DNA from 3 places in the Enterococcus bulliens genome. Region 2 is predicted to be linked to each of the others. Evidence: predicted binding sites of a transcription regulator. Region 2 holds the regulator's gene; each other region holds the start of a gene.
The links. Region 2 encodes CtsR, which represses protease genes until heat stress. Its sites were predicted from a motif close to TTGGTCAAAAAAGGTCAAANA; they were not measured.
Positions count from the first base shown of each region.

Region 1 (5,330 bases), on a different contig from region 2:
AATGGTCTTACAAGATGCTTGGTTGTATGAAGGGACAATTGCAGATAACATTCGTTTTGGCCGTCTTGATGCATCCGATTATGAAATTGTAGACGCGGCCAAGGCAGCCAATGTCGATCATTTTATTCGTACGATGCCAAATGGCTATGAAATGGTCATCAACGCTGAAGGAGAAAATGTTTCTTTAGGCCAAAAACAATTGCTCACGATTGCTAGAGCGATTTTAGCAGATCCCAAAATCTTGATTTTAGACGAAGCGACGAGTTCAGTCGATACGCGTTTAGAGCAACTGATCCAACGTGCGATGGAAAAAATCATGACAGGGAGAACGAGTTTTGTGATTGCCCATCGCTTGTCAACGATTCGAGAAGCTGATTTGATTTTAGTATTAGATCAAGGGTCCATTGTCGAACAAGGAACTCATGAAAGCTTGTTGGCTAAAGGAGGATTTTATAGCAATCTTTACAATAGTCAATTTGCAGAAGAATAGAAAGCGAGGAAATCAAATGAGTTTTATTGCAGAAGGAGCGCTCGTCGTAGGTGATGTGACGTTGGGCGAGCACAGTAGCGTATGGTTTCACAGCGTACTCCGTGGTGACGTGGCACCAATTGTGATCAAAGATCGTTCGAATATCCAAGATGGAACGATTATCCATGTCGGACACAATCAGCCATCAATGCATGCTCCATGGATGTCATATCAAACGTGGCGCATTGATTGGGATGAGTTCGATCATCTTAGATAGTGCTGTAATTGGGGAAAATAGCTTGATCGGCGCAGGTTCTCTAGTGACAAAAGGGACCGTTATTCCTGAAAATTCACTCGCATTTGGTCGTCCAGCAAAAGTCATTCGCCCACTGACAAAAGAAGAGATTCAGGCAAATCACGAAAACACAGCGCATTATGTGACGTTAGCCAAAGAATTTCAATCGGGCCGTTATATTAAACAAACGTAAAAAAGAGGGGGATGACAGAAATCTGTCATCCCCCTAAAAAGGAATACATGATGTGTTCGCAATCACGCTTTCAAAAACAAGCAGCTGTCACAGTCTCTTTTTATTTTTTATTTACTAAAATTTCATCGATCAGACCATATTCTTTTGCTTCAGTAGCGGTCATGAAATTATCGCGGTCAGTATCTTTTTCAATGACTTCGATTGGTTGGCCTGTGCGTTCAGCTAAAATGCTGTTTAAGCGTTCGCGTGTTTTTAAAATGTGGCGTGCTGCAATTTCGATCTCAGTTGCTTGACCTTGAGCGCCACCTAATGGTTGGTGGATCATAATTTCAGCATTTGGCAAAGCAAAACGTTTGCCTTTTGTACCTGCTGTTAATAAGAAACTACCCATTGACGCAGCCATTCCCATTACAATGGTTTGCACATCTGCTTTTACAAAGTTCATCGTATCGTAAATCGCAAGTCCTGCGGTAACACTACCACCAGGAGAGTTGATATACAAGTAGATGTCTTTTTCAGAATCTTGTGCATCTAAAAATAGTAACTGTGAAATAATAGAGTTGGCTAAGTCATCTGTTACTTGTCCACTTAACATGATGATTCGGTCTTTTAATAGACGTGAGTAAATGTCATAAGCGCGTTCGCCTCTTGATGATTGTTCAATAACTGTAGGGATTAAATTCATTGAAAAATCCTCCTTTAATAGAATGAAATTAGTTTAACACAAATTAGGGTGAAAACCTAAGAGTAAGTATACACACAAGGTCAATAAAGGTCAAATAAAAAAACCTGCGTAAACTTCGTGTCAAATTCCTAAAAAAATGCTAGAATAAGAAGAGAAGTTGAGGAGGATTTGTAGATGATAGCTTTTATTATGGGAATTATCGGCGTGTTCGTAGGTGCAGGGATCGTCACATTTACCTTCAATTTACGAATCCGTTACGATGAGCGTAAAGAAAAACGTCAACGCGAGCTTGACCATCGAATTCGCGAAATCGAAACATTAGTCTTATTAAATAAAAAAATCAATGAGATTTTAGAAAAACGTATGGTAATGATGGATAAATATCTTAGTTTTGATGCGTTTGACGATTGCTATATTTCAGTTGATGATTATATTTACTTGCAGTCTTTTACAGCACAAAACAGTTTTTATTTACCAAATTATTTTGTTGAAGAATTTTTCAAAAAGATTGCAACGCGTAAAGTTGTATTATCGCCTGAAGAAACCGTTCAATATGGTGGATATGCATTTAAAGGTGGCCGAATGTTGATGGAAAGTTTTTCTGATGAGATTAAAGAAATGATCTACGAACGAAAAAATCAAGTACAACAAATGACGGATCAACCGTATACGTATTTTTCAAAACCATTATAGTCGATTCGTTTAAGGCTGATCTGTACATGTGCAGATCAGCTTTATTCGTTTCTAAAAACGAGAAAAGGAAGAAGCATGTGGAGAAAGTTATAGTGATCGCTGGCCCGACAGCAGTCGGAAAAACAGCACTTAGTATTCAACTAGCACGAGCGTTAAATGGTGAAATCATTAGTGGCGATTCGATGCAAGTATATCGTAAATTAGATATTGGGACAGCTAAAGTAACACCAGAAGAAATGGATGGAGTGCCACATTATTTGATCGATATTTGTGAGTGGAGCGAACGTTATTCGGTCGCTGAATTTCAACAACACGCACGGCAAAAAATTACAGAAATCACCCAAAAAGGTAAACTCCCAATCGTCGTTGGGGGTACAGGTCTTTATATTCAAGCGCTATTATACGATTTTAAGCTAGGAAATGAGGGGGAGGTCACACCTGAACAAGTACAAATCAAACAAGAATTGGTTCAATTAGAACGTACTTGTTCGAAAGAAGAACTTTGGCAACGATTGGCTGCTCGTGATCCATTAGCTGCTGATGCGATTCATGTGAACAATACACGAAAAGTGTTGCGCGCACTAGAGGTATTTTTAGTAACTGGCAAAAGTATCTTGACGCCTACTCAAAAACCACAAGCGCTATATGATTATTATTTGATTGGATTGACAACTGAGCGGGATGTCTTGTATGAACGAATCAATCAACGAGTGGAGTGGATGATCAAACAAGGTTTAGAAGAAGAAGCTCGTGGTTTGCTAGTACAAAGAGAAGCTCACGCTTGGCAAGGGATCGGTTATAAAGAGTTTTTACCTTATTTTGATGGACAACAAAGTCTAACTGAAACGATCGAATCGATCCAACTGGCTTCTAGAAGATACGCTAAACGTCAATTGACGTGGTTTCGTAACCGGCTGTCCGCACATTGGTTTGATTTGGTGACACATCCACAAGAGTATGACAAATTGTTAGATGAACTAAAGAATTGGCTGGAGGAAACGATATGAAAGAAGAACGTGTCTTGATCATTGGTGTCGAAACAGAAGAAAATTATCGAACATTTGATTCGTCGCTTGCAGAGATGAACCAATTAGTCCAAGCAGCACACGGGGAAGTAGTCGATATTTTGCAACAAAAACGACCTGTCGTAAATCGTCAAACAATCATAGGGAAAGGCAAACTTGCTGAGATCGCCTTAGCTGTAGATGCACAAGAAATCGATGTTGTGATCTTTAATCACGAACTTACCCCTAGACAACATCAAACACTATCTGATCGATTAGGAGTATTAGTGATTGATCGTGTGCAGTTGATTTTAGATATTTTTGCCTTGCGCGCGCGCTCTAAAGAAGGGAAATTACAAGTCGAATTGGCGCAGCTGAATTATTTGCTGCCTCGTCTGGTAGGTCAAGGGGCTGCGATGTCACGTCTAGGTGCTGGGATTGGAACTAGAGGTCCTGGAGAAACGAAGTTAGAAACAGATCGTCGTCATATCCGCAATCGTATGACGAAAGTCAAACGAGAGTTAAAGGAATTAGCAGCTCATCGCGAACGAACGCGCGAAAAACGTCGTCAAAGTCATCAAATCCAAGTTGGATTGATTGGCTATACCAATGCTGGGAAATCTACATTACTAAATCGACTGACCGATGCTAAGACATTTGAAAAAGATCAATTGTTTGCTACGCTAGATCCCTTAACTAAAAAGTGGCGCTTGCCAGAAGGTTTGATGGTCACATTGACAGATACGGTTGGGTTTATGCAAGATTTGCCAACACAGTTGATCGATGCCTTTCATTCGACTTTAGAGGAAAGTCGCGAGATGGATTTGTTGCTTCATGTCGTAGATGCATCAGCTGAAGATCGACAAATCCAAGAAAAAACTGTCGTGAATCTGATGAAGGAGTTGGATTTAGCTCATATTCCGGTTTTAACTGTCTATAATAAAGTAGATAAACTTGATCTTACACAATTTGTGCCGACCTTATTCCCGAATGTCTTGGTCTCTGCTCGTGATGAATCGAGTACAGTACAAGTGGCTCGTGGAGTGAAGCAAGTGATTATGGAACAATTCGAACCTTACGCGTTAAATCTAACGGATCAAGAAGCCTATCGCATTGCGCTATTAGAACGACAAACATTAGTAGTTGCCAAAGAATATGATGAAACGTTAGGCCAATACCAGATAAAAGGCTTTGTTGCTCCTGAAAATCGTTCTGATGTTAGTTATTCTGACATGGAATCTTGACACTGTTTTCAACAATTGATATAGTTTGAACTAGAAAGACAGTTTGAGAAAGGAAGTGCGGATAATGCGCGAAAAAGAACTTCGACGTTCGATGTCGGTTTTTCCGATTGGGACCGTTATGAAATTAACAGATTTAACCGCTCGTCAAATTCGTTATTATGAAGAGCAAGAATTGATTCATCCTGAAAGAAGCGAAGGCAATCGTCGCATGTATTCGTTAAATGATATCGACGTGTTACTTGAGATCAAAGACTATTTATCAGATGGCTTAAATATGGCTGGAATCAAACGTGTCTATGAAATGAAAAAAGAAGAAGAAGAAGCAATCAAACATAAAAAATCGCTAACAGATAATGATGTTCGTCGGATTTTTTACGATGAAATCTTATCTCAAGGTGGGTTATCTGGTGGCTTAAATCAGCAAAACCCTTATCTACAGCGTGGACCAAAACGGTAAAACAAGAAAGTAAAGGATGGCTAGCATGTCAAAGCAAGTACACACCGCAACAAGTATCAAACAATCTATCCAAGAAGAAAACGTCCGATTTCTTCGTCTGATGTTCACAGATATCATGGGTACGATCAAAAATGTCGAAGTTCCGGTTTCGCAAGTAGATAAAGTCTTACAAAATAAAATGATGTTTGATGGTTCTTCCATTGAAGGATTTGTTCGTATTGAAGAAAGCGATATGTATCTCTATCCAGATCTAAATAGCTGGTTGGTTTTTCCTTGGGAGAGCGAACATG
Region 1 is NZ_JBSMXK010000002.1:25,721-31,050, forward strand. It holds gene ACWOEC_RS01450 (ABC transporter ATP-binding protein) at 1-490, shown strand, start outside; partial or broken gene ACWOEC_RS01455 (gamma carbonic anhydrase family protein) at 507-957, shown strand; gene clpP (ATP-dependent Clp endopeptidase proteolytic subunit ClpP) at 1,058-1,642, opposite strand; gene ACWOEC_RS01465 (hypothetical protein) at 1,817-2,335, shown strand; gene miaA (tRNA (adenosine(37)-N6)-dimethylallyltransferase MiaA) at 2,413-3,342, shown strand; gene hflX (GTPase HflX) at 3,339-4,583, shown strand; gene ACWOEC_RS01480 (MerR family transcriptional regulator) at 4,648-5,040, shown strand; gene glnA (type I glutamate--ammonia ligase) at 5,066-5,330, shown strand, end outside.
Region 1: clpP (ATP-dependent Clp endopeptidase proteolytic subunit ClpP) is a predicted target of CtsR. The motif match lies at 1,719-1,739, and genes of this name have one in related genera.

Region 2 (5,330 bases):
TTTTCTCCAATTGTTTTAGCGGAATACCTGTCCATTGTGAAACCACATCGGCAACATCTTCTTCTGTCACTTTTTCAGCTTTTTGAGTCGCTTCTTGTGCTTCTTTCAATGTCCATTCTGCTAGTTCTTGACTCAATCGTTTTTCTTCTTTACGAATAGAGGCTGCAAAATCAAAGTCTTGATCACGAACAGCTTGTTCTTTTTGCTCCATCAGTTCTACCAATTTGGCTTGCAAAACAGCAGTTTTAGAAGCCTCTTTAGCTTCATCTAGTCGAACTTTTGCGGCACTTTCATCCATCAAATCGATTGCTTTATCGGGTAATTGACGTGAATTCAAATAGCGAACAGATAAATCAACTGCTGCTTGTAACGCCTCATCAGTGATTGCTACACCATGGTGATCTTCATAGCGTGGACGCAATCCTTTTAAAATCTCCACAGCTTCTTTAGCACTAGGCTCGTCAACTTGTACCCGAGCAAAGCGTCGTTCTAAGGCAGCATCTTTTTCGATATATTTTTGGTATTCATCAAGCGTTGTGGCGCCGATAGTTTGTAGTTCCCCACGGGCCAGTGCAGGTTTTAAAATATTTGAGGCATCGATTGCACCTTCCGCTCCGCCAGCACCAATCAAAGTGTGCAATTCATCGATAAATAAAATTACTTGACCATCTTGATAGATCTCATCAATAATTTTTTTCATACGATCTTCAAATTCACCACGATATTTCGTACCAGCGACCAATGCACCCATATCTAACATCATCAAACGTTTATGCTGCATATCTTGCGGCACTTCTCCGTTGATAATTTTTTGAGCTAACCCTTCAGCGATCGCCGTTTTCCCTACACCAGGTTCACCGACTAACACCGGATTATTTTTCGTACGACGACTTAGTATCTGGATCAAACGTTTGACTTCAGTTTGACGTCCTACGACTGGATCTAATTTTTGCTCACGTGCTAATTTTGTTAAGTCACGTGCCAAAGTATCTAACGTAGGTGTCCCTTCAGTGGCTTGTGTATTGCGTTGGCGACGACGATTATTGCTCGTTTTGCTACTTTCAGAAATACCCATTTTTTTCTTCAATAATTGGCGCATTTTTGCCAAACTGAATCCTAAATTTAAGACAATACGAGAAGCTAAAATCTCTTCGTCACGCAGTAATCCTAATAATAAATGTTCGGTACCGATTTGGGTAGAACCTAAGCGTTTTGATTCATCTCCAGCATAGGCAAAAATTTGTCTGGCACGTGGAGAATAGGGTAAAAATCCATTCTCAGGATACATTTTCATCAAGCCATAACCCGTCAAATGCTCGATTTCTTCGCGAATATCTTGTTCGGTCACATTCATTTCGCGTAAAACTTTTCCTGCAATACCATCTTGTTCAATAATCAGTGCTAAAAGTAAATGCTCTGAACCAACGGATTGATGTTTAAAATATTTTGCTTCTTCTTGTGCGATTTCTAGCACGATACGTGCTTTTGGTGTGAATAATTCATCCATCACATTCACTTCCTATCTTCATAACTTAGACGCTCCAATACTGCCATCAGCATGGAGGCGCGTAGTTGATTTTCTGTTTCGAGTGACCCTAATGCTTGCTTAGACAATGTGGATAATAACAAATTACCTTCGCGTTTGGTTAAGATCTTTTCTTCATATAATTTTTGTAAAATTGCTTGTGCATCTTTTTCAGAAACTTCATCTCCGATTAATTTAGCAACATGTTCTAGAAACTGATGATAAGTGGCCAGTTGCACTTTCTCAATACGAATATATCCACCCCCGCCACGCTTACTTTCAACGATATAGCCTCGATGGACGGTAAAGCGAGTGTTGATGACATAGTTGATTTGAGAAGGAACACAATTGAATAATGTTGCCATTTCGGCACGTTTGATTTCAATCATTTCACTAGTCTCTAAAATCTGTTTAATATATGCTTCAATCAAATCAGATGTGTTTTTTTGAGCCATCCTCCGTTCCTCCCTTGACTAATACTGACCTTAATTATAACGAATTTTTTTTACAAAGAAAAGGAGAAGGCCTTTTATGAAACTTTCCCTTAAAAGTTCTTTAGGTTTCTCTTACTATACTTCAAAGTGTTTGATTAGACAAATAATTACAAAAAGAGAGTGCGACAGATTTCTGTCACACTCCCTAAAAACCAAATAAACACTATTTTAGAAGTAACTTATTGCTTATAGCTACACCTATTTTCTTTAATTTGGAATCGTAATCGGACCATCTGAAGCTTGAGAAACTTCTTTTGATACTACTTCTTTCCCATCACGAGTAATCGTGATTTTAGCTTTTTGACCTTCTTTAACAGTGATCGTTAATGAACGATTATACGTTGGATTCTCTTTGGTAAGAACGTATTGATCGATTTGTCGGCCACTTGTTGCATTCGCATCTGATACTGATACCGTGATTGTTTGACTTGCTTCGCCTTTAGTATCGAATTGTCCTTTGACGTCGATTGTAAAGGTTTTGTCAGCTGGTTCTTTTCCTTTTGAAATCACTAAAGCAACTTGGCTGCCTTTTGCGACTTCGCCAGTTGGCGTCATACTAATTACTTTTCCTTCAGCTACAGTATCATCGTATTCCTCAGTCGAAGTACTTGTTAATCCAGCATCTTTTAATGCTTTTTCCGCATCTGACTTGGTTTTGCCCGTCACGTCAGGTACCGTGATTGTTTCGACACCTTTACTTAAGACATACGTGACACTAGTATCGCCTGGTAAAACATCTTCACCATAAGCTGGTGTTTGTGAGATGATCGTACCTTTTGGTTGATCGCTAAAGACTTCATCAGACATCGTCAAGCCATTTGCAGATAAACCATTTGCTGCCATTCTTTGGTAGGCTTGCGTTTCAGTCAGACCAGTTAAATCCGGCATCATCACTGGTTCAGGCCCCTTACTGATCACAAATTCCACTTGCGTTTCATCCGCTACCACTTCTTCATCTGCATCTGGTGTTTGCGAAATGATCTTACCTTTTTCTACCTCGGAACTATATTCTTCAGTAGTCGTAATATGTTTCTTTTTAAATCCAGCATTAAGTAGCGTTTGTTTGGCATCATCTAATGTTTTATTTTCATAATCTAACATCTTCACAGTGGCTTTTCCTGTTGAGATATATAGTGTAATCGGCGTTGTTTTTTTCACTTCAACACCAATTTCTGGGTCCGTTTTAACGACTTGTCCAGCTTCGATCGTTTCACTAGCGATTTCTTTACTAGAATTTGAAACAGTCAGACCGGCTTGTGTCAATTTATTGATGGCTGCTGTCTCGTCTAGTTTTGCTACATCAGGAATTGCGATCGATTGATTGGTTCTCGCTACGACCCAATAGACCCCACCGATCAAACATAAGATCAATACAATAATTGGAATACTTAACCACCAACGTTTTTTCTTCGTAGGTTTGTTGGGTTGTTCTTCTACTTTGTGTTCTGGTTCTGATTGGACCGCAACTTGCTCCACTTCAGGACGAATAGGCGCTACAGGTTCTAACTCTTTAGTTTCTACTAGTGGTCCTTCAGGAAGCGGTGTCCATTTGGCTTCGTTTGCTCGTGCAGGAGATAATGCGGTATTTAAATCATTTTGCATCTCTTGTGTTGTTTTATAACGATCTTCTGGATTTTTAGCAGTTGCTTTTAACACGACATTTTCCAAAGCTTGCGGGATCGCACCATCAAATTGGTGAACAGAGGGTATTTCATCTTGAAAATGTTTTAAAGCAATCGTGACTGCTGACTCGCCGTCAAATGGAACACTTCCAGTCAACATCTCAAATAAAATGATTCCCATCGCATAGATATCTGATTGACTAGTGGCCATCGAACCTCGTGCTTGTTCAGGTGATAAATAATGCACCGATCCTAACATCGAGTTGGTTTGGGTAATTGACGTTTCGGATAAGGCAATCGCGATCCCAAAATCTGTGATCTTCACAACGCCTTCTTCATTGATCAAAATATTTTGCGGCTTTAAGTCACGATGAATAATACGATGTTCATGCGCTAAAGTGACCGCAGATAAAATTTGATCCATAATGTCGACAACTTTTTCATAGGCAATTGGCGATTGGGTTTGAATATAACGTTTCAGATCCATCCCTTTTACAAATTCCATGACAAGGTATTGTTGATTATTTTCCTCTCCCACATCATAGACCGATACGATATTTGGATGAACCAATTCAGTAGCTGCTAGTGCTTCTCGTTGGAAGCGACGAATGGCATTTTGATCATTTTGAAAGTCAAAACGTAAGACCTTGACTGCCACTTCACGATCCAAAATCAAATCTTTCGCTAAAAAGACATTTGCCATACCACCACTACCGATATTGCCAATAATCTGGTAGCGATCATCGAAGGTTTTGCCAATATCAAACATGTGCTTCACCTCCATAATGAATCAAAATTGCTGTAATATTATCAAGGCCTCCTCGAAAGTTCGCGCCTTCAACTAAAGTTTCAACACGCTCTTTCATAGTTGGATAATCTTCAATAATTTGTTTGATTTCAGCATCTGATAACATATTTGTTAAGCCATCAGAACATAATAGTAAATAGTCATGTGCACGTAAAAAGTGACTTGTTACGTCCACATCGACTAATCCAGGCATTCCAATCGAACGTGTTAAAATATTTTTACGTGGATGATTGATCGCCATCTCTGGTGTAATTTCTCCAGTTTTAACTAATTCATTAACTAAAGAATGGTCTTCAGTCAATTGGATCAGCTCACGTTCGCGCAATAGATACATTCGACTGTCTCCCACATGTGCGAGTGCGAATTGATCGCCAATCACACAAACAGCTACGATCGTAGTTCCCATTCCACTTAATTCTGGTTGTGATTTACCTAGTTCGTGGATCATTTTATTTTCTTGTTGGATAACTTTGATCAGCCAACGTGTTGCTAGTTCGCAATCTGCGATATCAGTGGCTTCCCAACTTTTGCCGATGTCTTCAACAGTTTGGCGACTGGCAACATCGCCTGCTTGATGGCCTCCCATCCCGTCAGCTAATAGCGCTAGCAAATACCCTTTTTGATTTAGGAAGGTCTGGGCATAATCTTGATTGCTATTTCGTTTTTGACCGACGTCACTTAAAAAAGAAACTTCCATATCTCCTTCACCTCGTTATTTTTTTCTTAAACAGCTGATAAAAAAGCCATCTGTGTGGAATGTATGTGGATAGATCGTTAATAAATCTTCTTGAATTTCAGATTGTACATAGTGATTGACTTTAGGTGTTATTTTTTCGAATTCTGGATGTTTGGCCAAAAAGGTATCGACTACTTCTTTGTTT
Region 2 is NZ_JBSMXK010000001.1:125,970-131,299, forward strand. It holds gene ACWOEC_RS00655 (ATP-dependent Clp protease ATP-binding subunit) at 1-1,507, opposite strand, end outside; gene ACWOEC_RS00660 (CtsR family transcriptional regulator) at 1,513-1,980, opposite strand; gene pknB (Stk1 family PASTA domain-containing Ser/Thr kinase) at 2,227-4,410, opposite strand; gene ACWOEC_RS00670 (Stp1/IreP family PP2C-type Ser/Thr phosphatase) at 4,403-5,146, opposite strand; gene rsmB (16S rRNA (cytosine(967)-C(5))-methyltransferase RsmB) at 5,162-5,330, opposite strand, start outside.

Region 3 (5,330 bases), on a different contig from region 2:
TTAAACCAAGAAAAATATGATCAAACCAAGCAAGAATTGGATTGGATCATGGAGGAGTTGGCAACATGGTCTTAGGCAGCACGTTTATGAGCCGTTTTGAAGAATATTGCCCACAATGGCTTGCAGAAGAAAAAGATCCTGTAGGCCTACAAATCGGCACTTTAAATAAAGAAGTCAAAAGAGTCATGATGACACTTGATGTGCGCCCTGAAGTGGTAGCAGAAGCGATCGCAAAAAAAATCGATTTAGTGATTGCAAAACATCCACCGATTTTTAGACCAGTTCATACGCTTACGACAGAAGATCCACAAACGAAGATGTATATCGATTTGATCCAACATGATATCGCCGTTTATACAGCACACACCAATATGGATATTATCCACGATGGACTAAACGATTGGTTTTGTGAAGATTTATCCATTCAAGAAACGACGTATCTCAAAGCGACCCATACACTCCCTATGGCTGTATTCACGATCATAGACGCCCCTGAACGATTCGCTACGCAATTGGCGATGCGGTTTAAAGACTTAGCCGGCGGAATTGAGATCCTTGATACAAAACCACTGAAGTTTGCTGTGTTAGAAAAACAAGTAGCAGTCATTCAACAATGGTGTGATCGCCAAGGAGTACTCGCAACTAGTGAAAAAAGCCTGCAAATGCAAACATTTGGGATTGGCCGTGTGGGGACTCTCACGACACCTAAATCATTAGATGCGTTTGCAGCAGAGGTAAAACAAGCGTTCCATTTAGATGGCTTACGTGTTGTTCCGGCAAATAATCAAATGATTCGTACTGTTGCGATTTGCGGAGGTAGTGGAGGTAGTTTGTATCCAAATGCTTTAGAAAAACAAGCAGATGTCTATATTACAGGCGATCTGTATTACCATACAGCGCATGATTTACAAGCACTCGGATTAGCAGCAATTGACCCAGGACATCACATTGAAGAGCGATGTATTTTGACATTTGTTCAGAAAATGATAGAGTGGAGTCAAGTAGACGGTTTTGCCGTAGATGTAGTAGCCTCTACAGTGAATACCAATCCATTTTATTTTAAATAAATCAGTTAAAAGGTAGGCGTTTAGTATTATGTATGAAAATTTAGTTCCACGATTTATTCGTTATGTGAAAACAGAAACACGTTCAGATGCAACTAGTGACACGACACCCTCTACACCCACACAAATTGCGTTTGCAAAAGAATTAAAAAAAGAGTTAGAAACGATCGGTATGTCTGATGTCGTCTATAACGAAAGCAATGGATTCGTGATGGCGACGTTACCTAAAAACACTACGAAAGAAGTCCGTTCGATTGGCTTTATTGCACACATGGATACAGCTGACTTCAATGCCGTCGATGTAAATCCGCAGTTTGTCGAGAACTATGATGGTCAAACAACAATTCCGTTAGATGCAGAAGGAAAATATACACTTAACGTGAAGGACTTTCCAAATCTAGCACACTATAAAGGTCAAACACTGATTACGACAGATGGCTCGACTTTATTAGGATCAGATGATAAATCAGGCATCGCTGAAATCATGACTGCGATGGAATACTTACTTTCACATCCAGAAATTGAGCACGGTGAAGTAAAAGTAGCATTTGGTCCAGACGAAGAAATTGGTGTTGGAGCAGATAAATTTGACGTAGATGCATTTGCTGTCGATTTTGCCTACACGATGGACGGTGGACCAGTAGGTGAGTTGCAATACGAGACATTCAATGCCGCTCAAGCGGACATTACGATCTTAGGTAAAAATGTCCATCCTGGAACTGCAAAAGATACAATGATCAATGCGCTTCAATTAGGGATCGATTATCATAATGAATTACCTAAAGATGAAGTGCCAGAAAAAACAGATGGTGAACAAGGATTTTATCATTTAATGGCTTTTGATGGTACGACTGAAGAAGCAAGTTTGAGCTATATCATTCGTGACCATGATCGGACACGTTTTGAAGAGCGTAAAGCGATGATGATGACCATTAAAGATAAGTTAAATCAACACTTTGATCAAGAACGTGTACTGGTCAATGTATTTGATCAATATTACAATATGAAAGAAATTATCGAAAAAGACATGTCGATTGTGACGTTAGCAAAAGAAGCGATGATCGAATTAGGGATTGAACCCATTATCGAACCTGTACGCGGGGGAACTGATGGATCGAAAATTTCTTATTTAGGGATTCCAACACCAAATATCTTTGCTGGTGGTGAAAATATGCATGGACGGTTTGAATTTGTTGCTGTTGAGAGCATGGAAAAAGCCACGGATGTTATCATCAAAATTGTTGAAAATAATGCAAAATAACGTAGAATGAAGGAAAAAGAAGAAACTAGTCAGATGGTTTCTTCTTTTTTTCTAAATGAACCGTAAAAGGAAGGCTTTATTATGGAAACTGTCTTAATTATTTATAACGATTCTTCAGGAAATAACGAAGGACAAAACATTGCTACATCATTAACCAACTATTTACAAAAAGAACAACCTGAGTGGAACGTATGGACTCATGTATCTAACGCGGACACGAATCCAGAAGAGTTACGTGCATTTGCAACCAAACATGATGTCACACGGCTTGTATTTATCGGAGGCGATGGGACACTCCATCATTTGGTCAATACGTTTCGTTCACAAATGGAACAGTATACGGTCGGGATCATTCCAGGTGGGACGGTCAACAATTTTGCTCGCTCATTAAATCTACCGCTAAAACCACAAGGAGTCTTTCCTATTATCGCTCACGGCAGGCCTAAAGGTGTCGATTATGGTGTGATCAATGACAAAGAGGTCATCATCTCTACACTTACGATCGGTTTACTAGCAGATACAGCAGCTCGTGTTAGTCAAAAAGAAAAACAGACGTATGGTCCGCTTGCATTTATGAAACGGTTTTTCAGACTATTACGCAAAAAGAAGCGTTATCCACTAACCATCGAAACACCAACAAAACGTTGGGCAGGAAAATCTTCGTTAGTCACGATCACCATGACCAATTCTGCTGGTGGCTATGTCCATTTTGATGAATCAGCAGCTTCTGATGACGGCCAGATGCACATTACGGTTTTAAAACGAATCAATTTATGGCAAACGATACGTATTTTACCTAAAGTGATTTCTGGTAAATTAGCAGAAATTCAAGAAATCGATTATTTTTCGACCGATCAGGTGACGATTACATCGCAAAAAAACCATGTTCGAACTCGAACAGATGGTGATCCAACTGATGATCTACCGGTGACCATTAAAGTAGTGAAACAAGGGATGCGTGTTTTAGTGGCATCAGATCAAACCGTATGATCAGCTTATATGTTCTGGTGATGAATGGTTGGCTCTTTTTCTTAAAAACAAGAGTTTAAAGAAATGAGACAAAAAGAATAAACCAAAGCACTGTATAGTATAGCTAAACACCTCAGCACTCTGAATAAGGGATACTGAGGTGTTTTTTGATGAATGGACTTTTAAAATTGAAAGTAATCCGTAAGTTAAAGCGATGGTCTTTTTTTTAAGAAAAGGTAAAGTTTAAAGTAGAAGATCAGACGAATTATTTGACCTTTACTGACCATCGAGGTATAGTAAGCTTGTAAGGAAAAAATGTATGACACACGATGGGAGGAATACATCGATGGAAATTGAAAAAATGACAACGACTTTACAAAGTGCTTTAGCTGAAGCACAACAGATCGCGATAACCCGTCATCACCAAGAAATCGATATCGCACATCTTTGGAAGATTTTTTTACAGCCGAATCACTTTGCACGCAATCTATATAAGGATGCCGGTTTAGACGTAGACTTATTTGAACGTGAGATTGACCGTGAGTTAGATAAACTACCTGTAATTGAAGGATCACAAGTGACGTATGGTCAAAATATGAGTCAAAATTTATTTCACTTGTTTACACAAGCTGACCGAATTCGTAGTGAATTTGAAGATGAGTATCTTGCGACTGAGGTTGTCGTATTGGCTTTAATGGATATGAAAAATTATGGACTAACTAAATATCTACTACAACAAGGATTAACCTTAAAGAATTTAAAAGAATTAATTTTACAAATGCGAGGTGGAGAAAAAGTGACATCACAAAACCAAGAAGAAACCTATAAAGCATTAGAAAAATACGGTGTAGATTTAATCGAACAAGTCAAAAATGGAAAAATGGATCCAATTATCGGACGTGACGAAGAAATTCGAGACGTGATTCGGATATTGTCACGTAAGACAAAGAATAATCCAGTATTGATTGGAGAACCTGGAGTTGGGAAAACAGCGATTGTTGAAGGCTTGGCCCAACGAATTGTTCGTAAAGATGTACCTGAAAACTTAAAAAATAAAACAATCTTCTCTTTAGATATGGGTGCTTTGATTGCTGGAGCAAAATTTAGAGGAGAATTTGAAGAACGACTAAAAGCGGTATTGCAAGAAGTGAAAAAATCAGATGGACAAATCATCCTCTTTATTGATGAGATCCATACGATCGTAGGCGCCGGTAAAACAGAAGGCAGTATGGATGCTGGAAATTTATTAAAACCGATGCTTGCTCGGGGAGAATTGCATACGATCGGGGCAACTACACTTGATGAATACCGTCAATATATGGAAAAAGACAAAGCATTGGAGCGTCGTTTCCAAAAAGTCTTAGTAAAAGAACCAACTGTCGAAGACACGATTTCTATTTTGCGTGGTTTGAAAGAACGCTTTGAGATTCATCACGGTGTGAATATCCACGATAATGCCTTAGTTGCAGCAGCTACATTATCGGATCGATATATCACAGACCGCTTCTTACCAGATAAAGCCATTGATCTGGTCGATGAAGCTTGTGCGACGATTCGAGTGGAAATGAATTCGATGCCGACTGAATTAGATCAAGTAACACGTCGTTTGATGCAATTAGAGATCGAAGAAGCAGCTTTAAAGAAAGAAAAAGATGATGCTTCTAAAAAACGCTTGAATTCATTACAAGAAGAATTGGCAAACTTACGTGAAGAAGCCAATACGATGAAGATGCAGTGGGAGACCGAAAAAGAAGAAGTCAATGCCATTTCAACCAAACGGGCTGAAATCGACCGCGCTCGCCATGAATTAGAAGATGCTGAAAACAACTATGATTTAGAACGTGCTGCTGTTTTGCGTCATGGAACGATTCCACAGTTAGAACAAGAGTTAAAAGATTTAGAAGTCAAAAACCAACAAGAGATTTCACGAATGGTACAAGAATCAGTAACGGACAATGAGATCGCTACCGTTGTTGGTCGCATGACTGGAATTCCAGTCACAAAATTAGTTGAGGGCGAACGCGAAAAATTAATGA
Region 3 is NZ_JBSMXK010000006.1:71,751-77,080, reverse strand. It holds gene ACWOEC_RS04780 (tRNA (adenine(22)-N(1))-methyltransferase) at 1-75, shown strand, start outside; gene ACWOEC_RS04775 (Nif3-like dinuclear metal center hexameric protein) at 66-1,067, shown strand; gene pepT (peptidase T) at 1,096-2,325, shown strand; gene ACWOEC_RS04765 (diacylglycerol/lipid kinase family protein) at 2,407-3,315, shown strand; gene clpB (ATP-dependent chaperone ClpB) at 3,641-5,330, shown strand, end outside.
Region 3: clpB (ATP-dependent chaperone ClpB) is a predicted target of CtsR. The motif match lies at 3,561-3,581, and genes of this name have one in related genera.